Regions from separate parts of the Inediibacterium massiliense genome, predicted to be linked through region 1. Evidence: predicted binding sites of a transcription regulator. Region 1 holds the regulator's gene; the other holds the start of a gene.
The links. Region 1 encodes LexA, which represses DNA repair genes until DNA is damaged. Its sites were predicted from a motif close to AGAACANNTGTTCT; they were not measured.
Positions count from the first base shown of each region.

Region 2: the regulator LexA is predicted to act here: its motif matches at 2,386-2,399, upstream of uvrB (excinuclease ABC subunit UvrB).

Region 1 covers NZ_LN876587.1:1,096,472-1,100,356, reverse strand. The annotation lists gene BN2409_RS13880 (methyl-accepting chemotaxis protein) at 632-2,644, shown strand; gene lexA (transcriptional repressor LexA) at 2,791-3,399, opposite strand; gene yneA (cell division suppressor protein YneA) at 3,547-3,846, shown strand.
Region 2 covers NZ_LN876587.1:4,936-8,820, forward strand. The annotation lists gene BN2409_RS08610 (PDZ domain-containing protein) at 1-871, shown strand, start outside; gene BN2409_RS08615 (sensor domain-containing diguanylate cyclase) at 873-1,889, opposite strand; gene uvrB (excinuclease ABC subunit UvrB) at 2,474-3,885, shown strand, end outside.

The DNA of each region.
Region 1 (3,885 bases):
AAAATTCCCTTGATTCTTTTATTATGAAAATTAGGCACCTTTAAAAAATTTATATTTAGAAAGATGGCTATTATAGTAGTAACATACTCAATTGTTTTTTAAAATACAAATGGATTTTTAGGGCAATAAGCTTGGATGAAATAAAAGAAAATAATAGAAATTATACATTTTATATATAGTATTGCTTTGAAAACGAGTTGTAAAACATTGTAGAAAATTGTATAATTTAACTATATGTAATAATTTTAATATAGCTGGTTGAATAATTAGTTTAGAGTTTTTTAGAAATATCTATTTTCTAGAATTGCTATTTATTCCAATGAAACTTGTAGGGTTATCAAGTATCTTGTGAATTGTTACTATCATTATAGTCGTTCTTTCTAGTGATTGTTTTGTGTGGTTTGTAACATGATGCTAGACATTGGGCGACTTTTTTACTGGTCATTTTAGTTATTCAACAACCTGCTAATATATTAAAATCTAATATTTATAAGAGTTGCAATATTTTCTAATTATATATTGAAAGGAGGGATTGCTTGTTTAAGAACTATGTGACTCTTAACATATGAAATTTTTAATTACAAAAGTAGTATTGTATTTGATACTACCTTATAAACAATGGAGGTATATTATGAAATCTTTAAAAACTAGGTTAATTGCTATTTTTACTTGTGTCATATTTATTTTAAGTATAGGACTATCCTTTGTATGTATGAATATCTTTAGTAAAGAGTTAGTAAAAGATGCTCATGAAAATTTAAAGAAGATAGCACAAGCTAATGCAAAATATATAGAAACAGAAATTGAAGTAGACCTAAGATATGTAGATTCTTTAGCTCAAAATCCAATTATACAAGATAAAAATATTCCTTTAGAACAAAAGATAGCTTTTTGTACAGAAGAAGCGAAAAGAACAGGGTATCTTCGGTTTGGTTTGGCGGATGAAAATGGATCTAGTACGCTTTTAGAAGATATACCAACTATAGTAGATATAAGTAGTAGAGAATATTTTCAAAAAGCTTTAAAAGGAGAGCTGAATGCATCAGATTTGATTATTAGTAAAAAAATAAATAAGCCTGTGATGACTTATACAGCTCCTATTATTTTAAGTGATAATACCAAAGGAGTATTTTATGGAGTGAAAGAAGCCAATACATTAAGTAAAATAGCAAGCAAAATAACTTATGGAAAAACTGGCTATACAAGTATTATCAATAATGAAGGAATTGTTGTAGGAAATCAAAATATAGAATTAGTTATGAAACAAGATAATATTGTAGAAAATGCTAAAGAAAATCCAAAGCTTCATCAATTTAGTGAACTGATGAAAAATAAAATATTAAAAAGAGAAGCTGGTAGTGGAGATTATTTTTATGACGGAGCAGATAGAATTGTAGGATTTTCTCCAATAGAAGGAACTCCTTGGATTATTATAGTAAGCGTAGATGCTAAAGAAGTTCTAAAAGAAGTAAATCATCTTCAAAATATTTTAATGATATTAACAGCAATTGCAATTCTTATAGGAGCAGTAATTACTTATTTTGTAAGTGGAACGATTTCAAAACCAATTGTAGATATTACAAAAGTCATTAATAAGCAAGCTGATTTAGATTTTCAAACGGATGAAAGTTTTAAAAAATTTAATTATGAAAATAGAAAAGATGAAATAGGTAGTATGGTTCATTCACTAAAAAGAATGGAGGATGCTGTTAAAGATTTTATTGTAAAAACTACGGAATCTTCTAAGTATATAGCGTCCTCATCGGAAGAATTGACAGCGACTACAGAGCAATCAGCCATAGCCTCAGAGGAAGTGGCAAAGACGATAGAAGAAATCGCAAAAGGGGCTAGTGATCAGGCAAGGGATACAGAAATTTCTGCTCATCATGTAGATCAAATGAATGATTTAATTGAACAAGACATGAAGTGTTTAAAAGAATTGAATCAAGCAACTCAAGTGATTGAAAAAGAAAAAGAAGAAGGATTTTCAATATTAAGCATTCTTGTAGATCATACAGATCAAAATAATCAAGCAGCACAAAATATATATGATATTATTTTAAGAAATAATGAAAATGCTGAAAAAATTGAAACAGCTAGTGAAATGATTCAAAGTATAGCAGATCAAACCAATTTATTAGCTTTAAATGCAGCTATTGAAGCTGCTCGTGCTGGAGAAGCAGGAAGAGGCTTTGCAGTAGTAGCAGATGAAATCAGAAAACTAGCTGAAGATTCTAATCGTTTTACAGAAGAAATTAAATCTGTAATCGATGAGTTAAAGGAACAATCAAAAAATGCAGTAGAAGGAATGAATCAAGTAAAAAAAATTGCAGATCAACAAAAGCAAAGTGTAGGAGAAACGCAAGTGAAATTTGATTCCATTGCACAGGCTATTGAATCTGTTAAAGATGTAATTATTAAATTGAATACCTCAGCAGGGCACATGACAGAGAATAAAAATAAATTAGTTGATCTTATGCAAAATTTATCTGCTATAGCAGAGGAGAATGCAGCAGGAACACAAGAAGCCTCAGCTTCTATAGAGGAACAGTCTGCATCTATTGAAGAAATTGCAAATTCTAGTGAAGGGTTAGCAAAAATTGCAGAAGAACTAGAAGTGCTGATCAAACAGTTTAGAATTTAAATATTGAACTTATTTATAAATGATTTTAGATTTATAAAATATTAAAAAAAGAGAATAGGATGAAAAGTCAAATATTAAAGGGGGACTAAAATATTTGTTCATCTTATTCTCATATTCAAAGTATGTCCACATTATTTTTTTCTATACTATAATTTTCTAAATACTCCTTTTACGATTCCTAATATAGTTACATCTTTAGTAAGAATAGGAGACATAGAAGGATTTTCAGGCTGCAGTCTTATGCAGTCTTTTTCTTTAAAAAATCTTTTTACAGTGGCTTCGTCTTCTAAGAGTGCTACTACAATTTCTCCATTTTCAGCTGTACTTTTTTGTTTGACTAAGACATAATCTCCATCTAATATTCCTGCATTAATCATACTTGTTCCCCTTACGGTTAACATAAAATAATTATGGTGATCTAAAAATTCTGCAGGAACAGGGAATGCATCTTCAATATTTTGTACAGCTAAGATGGGCTCTCCAGCAGTAACTTTTCCAACGATAGGAATATCTACAGTTTCTTTTCTATGGATTCCATCTTCTTCTAATATTTCAATGGTTCTAGGTTTTGTAGGATCTCTTCTAATATATCCGTTTTTTTCAAGATTAGATAAATGACTATGGACAGTAGAAGTAGATTTTAAACCTACAGCTGCACAAATTTCTCTTACTGAAGGGGGATATCCTTTTGTACTTACAATAGTTTTTATATAATTCAATATTTTTTCTTGTTGTTTTGTTAAATTTTGCGCCATAAAAAGCACCTCACAATGTTTTTTTTTATTATAACATACAACACTATGAATATCAAACGTCTGTTCGGAAATTTTGTAAATAGTATTTACAAAGAACATTTGTTCTGTTACAATGATAAAAAAGAACTAGTGTTCGAGGTGATAGATATGAGAACAAAAAATTTTTATGTGCAAAATCCATTACATAGTATGATGATTATTATCATAGTGATTTTTCTAGTGTCTTTAGTTTTTATGATCACAGTAAAAGCAAATATAGAAAAGGAGGAAGACATAAGGTATGTAGAGGTTCATATAAAATATGGAGATACTTTATGGAATTTGGCAAAACAATTTACTCCTAAGAATAAAGATGTTCGAAAAACTCTTCATGAAATTAGTATTATAAATGAAATGAATTCTTTAGAAATTTATCCTGGCCAAATTATAAAAATACCAATAGAGTAGAATAAATTCCGAGTAGTATATCAATATAGAATAAATTTA
Region 2 (3,885 bases), 1.1 Mb from region 1:
TTTATCGATCATTCTTATGCTCATTCATCCTAGATATATATGTTTTTCTTATTCAGGGGGATTGTTATCTTTAGGAAGCTTAATTTTTGGGTTCCCAAGGATAGATGTACCAAGTATTATGGAGATTATTGCAATTTTTCATTTGATTGAAAGTATTTTAATTTACTTTGATGGAGATAAAGAGGCCATTCCTATCTTAATAGACGATGAAAAATATGGAATTATAGGTGGATATATGATGCAGAGATTTTGGCCTATTCCAATAATATTTTTTCCTGCATTTTGTATAGCTGCTTTAGGATATGGAGATTTAGCTTTAGGGGAAATTCCAAAAGAAAAGTGCAAAAAATCTGGAAAAAGGTTATTTGTGTACAGTATAAGTTTACTGATTTTAGCTATTTTATCAAGAAATATTTATGGTATAAAATTTATTGCAGCTTTATTTGCTCCTATAGGCCATGAGATCCTTATTGTGTATGGACAAAGGAATGAGAAAAAAAAGATACCTGTTTTTAGAAGTCATAGCAAAGGAGTTACTGTACTTGATTTATATAAAGGAGGAGTAGGAGAGAAAATAGGTTTTGAAAGAGGAGATATTATTTTAACTATGAATGGACGAATTGTATATGATAAAAGTCATATACAAAAGCTGTTACAAGATGGTCTTTATAAACTCTCTATAAAGGCTATAGATTTACATGGTAAAATGAAGATTTTAGAATATAAAGATTCACAACATAAAATAAAAAACTTAGATATTTTAGTGATACCAAAAAATACATCCTTTGTATTTGATATAGATGAAGAAAAGGGAATTTTAAGAAGATTCATAGGTAAGTATACAAAATTGAAAAAAACCGTATGTTCTTAAGCTACATACGGTTTTTTTTGTTACTTTTATTTTTATACATACGAGAATCTGCAATTTTGAATAGTTCCTTATGATCTGTAGAATCTTTAGGAAATTCAGCTATTCCAAAGCTAAAATCTACAAAAAATTTATTTTGATCATAAGTAAGAGGATTTTCACTGATTTTTTGAAAAATAAATTCTATTTTTTTCTGAGTCTGTTTTAAATTGGAATTTAAAAATATGAGTACAAATTCATCTCCTCCAAATCTTCCTAATACATCAGAAGATCGAACATTATTTTTTAGGATATCTGCAAAATGTTGTATGGCTAAGTCTCCTGCTAAATGTCCATATACGTCATTAATTTTTTTAAGATTATTTAAATCGATCATACATAGACAAAATTGTTCATTATATCTTAGTGCACGTTGATAGATATTATTAAAAAGTTCATCAAAATAATGTCTATGATAAAGATGAGTAAGACCGTCGTATCTAGATAAAAATAAAGTTTTTTCAAAAAGAAGTAGATTTTTTATAGCAACTGCTAATTGCCCTGTTAAATATTCTAATATGGCAATATCTTCTTCATTAAAAATGCCATCATGAGAAATATTATCTATATTGACAATTCCATATACTTGGTTATCAATGAGAATAGGCATACGCATAGTAGATTTAATTTGTAATACCTTTGCATTTTTTAATAGATTGTAATTTTTGGAGGACATCTTTTCATAATTAAAATGATCAGGGTTTGGTATAATAATAGATTTGTAATTTTGATGATGTCCTAAAAAAAGTTCTTCAGAAGATAATTTAACTTTTGAAAGTTCTTCTAAATTAAATCCATGTACTGCTTTAAATTCAAATAGATTATCTTCATTTTTTATTAAAATGCTTGCTGTATCTGCTTTATCAATTACTTGTACCATACTATTTACAAAGAGTCTTAATAATTCTTCCATATTTTCAATGGAAACAATAGAATTACTAATTTGAAGTATGATATCTTTCATTTCATTATATTTTTGCATTTCTTTAGTGGTTTGTAGATGTGTGCTTATTATTCTTTGATTGATCGTATAGTAATAAAAACAGATACATCCAATAATTAAAGATAGTATTACAGGATAGAAAAAAGGTAAACAGTTACCTAAGAAATAAAAAAAATAATGTAATATGAAAGGAATACTTACAAGCAAAATAAAAAAATAAAAATTTACTTTTTTGCTTTTATTTATCACAGAATTCACCTACAATTTTATTGATATATCAAAATTTTTCTAACAACAATTGCATATTTGTAGAAATATTATCATTATTAGAATAAAAAGGGTATTATTACTAAAATATGTTCTATCTTTTTATTATATACTATTCATAAATAATTGAAAATGTTTTATAAAAAAGTATTTAAGTAAAACAAAAAATGTCTATAGTAAAAATATACTATTTTTTACAATATAAACTTTAAACATCTAAAAAAGGAATAGATTGACGAAAATAATAGAGAAAGATATAATAAAATCACGAACAAATGTTTGGAAAAAATATGTTTATAAACAAAAAAATTAGGTATAGTATAAAGGAAATGGATATAGATTGAGAGGTTTTTAGTATGAATCAATTTAAAATTGCATCAGAATATAGACCAACAGGGGATCAGCCAAGGGCTATTGAGTCTTTAAGTAATGGAATCAAACAAGGCATAAAGCATCAAACTCTCTTAGGAGTTACAGGTTCAGGAAAAACTTTTACCATGGCCAATGTGATCGAGAAAGTTCAAAAGCCTACTTTAGTCATTGCTCATAATAAGACACTGGCTGCTCAACTTTGCAGTGAATTCAAGGAATTCTTTCCAGAAAATGCAGTAGAATATTTTGTGAGTTATTATGATTATTATCAACCAGAAGCTTATGTAGCTCATACGGATACTTATATAGAAAAAGATGCGCAGATTAATGATGAGATAGACAAGCTTCGCCACTCAGCAACAGCAGCTTTATTTGAAAGAAAAGATGTGATTATTGTAGCAAGTGTATCTTGTATATATGGATTGGGAGACCCTATTGATTATGAAAATCAAGTGTTATCATTAAGACCAGGAATTATAAAGAGTAGAGATGAAATTTTAAAAAAATTAGTTGAAATACAATATATAAGAAATGATGTAAATTTTATAAGAGGAACTTTTAGAGTAAGAGGAGATGTGGTAGAGATTTTTCCTGCTGGATCTTCAGAAAATGCTATAAGAGTGGAATTGTTTGGAGATGAAATCGATCGAATTACAGAAATAAATACTTTGACAGGAGAAATAATAGGACTTAGAAAGCATATATCCATTTTTCCAGCTTCTCACTATGTAACTACAAAAGAAAAGCTTGAAAGAGCTATTGTAGACATAGAAGAAGAATTATATGATCGAGTAAAGCACTTTAAAGAAAATGAGAAATTGATAGAGGCTCAAAGGATTCAGCAAAGGACTATGTATGATATAGAAATGCTAAGGGAAGTAGGATTTTGTCAAGGAATTGAAAATTATTCAAGACATATTTCTCAAAGACCAGCAGGAAGTAAGCCATTTACACTGATAGATTATTTTCCAGATGACTTTTTAATTCTGATAGATGAATCCCATGTAACTATTCCACAGATTCGAGGTATGTATGCAGGAGATCAATCGAGAAAAGGAAATCTAGTAGAATATGGCTTTAGGCTTCCTTCTGCTTATGACAATAGACCTCTGAATTTTAATGAGTTTGAAGAATTGGTTCATCAAATTATTTATGTAAGTGCAACACCTGGTCCTTATGAAAAGGAGCATCAACAAAATGTAGTAGAACAAATTATAAGACCTACAGGACTTATTGATCCTATGATAGATGTAAGACCTATTCATGGACAAATTGATGATTTAATAGAAGAAATTCATCATGTAGTAGATAAAAAGCAAAGAGTACTGATTACAACTCTTACTAAAAAAATGGCTGAAGATTTGACTTCTTATTTTAAAGAAGTGGGGATTAAGGT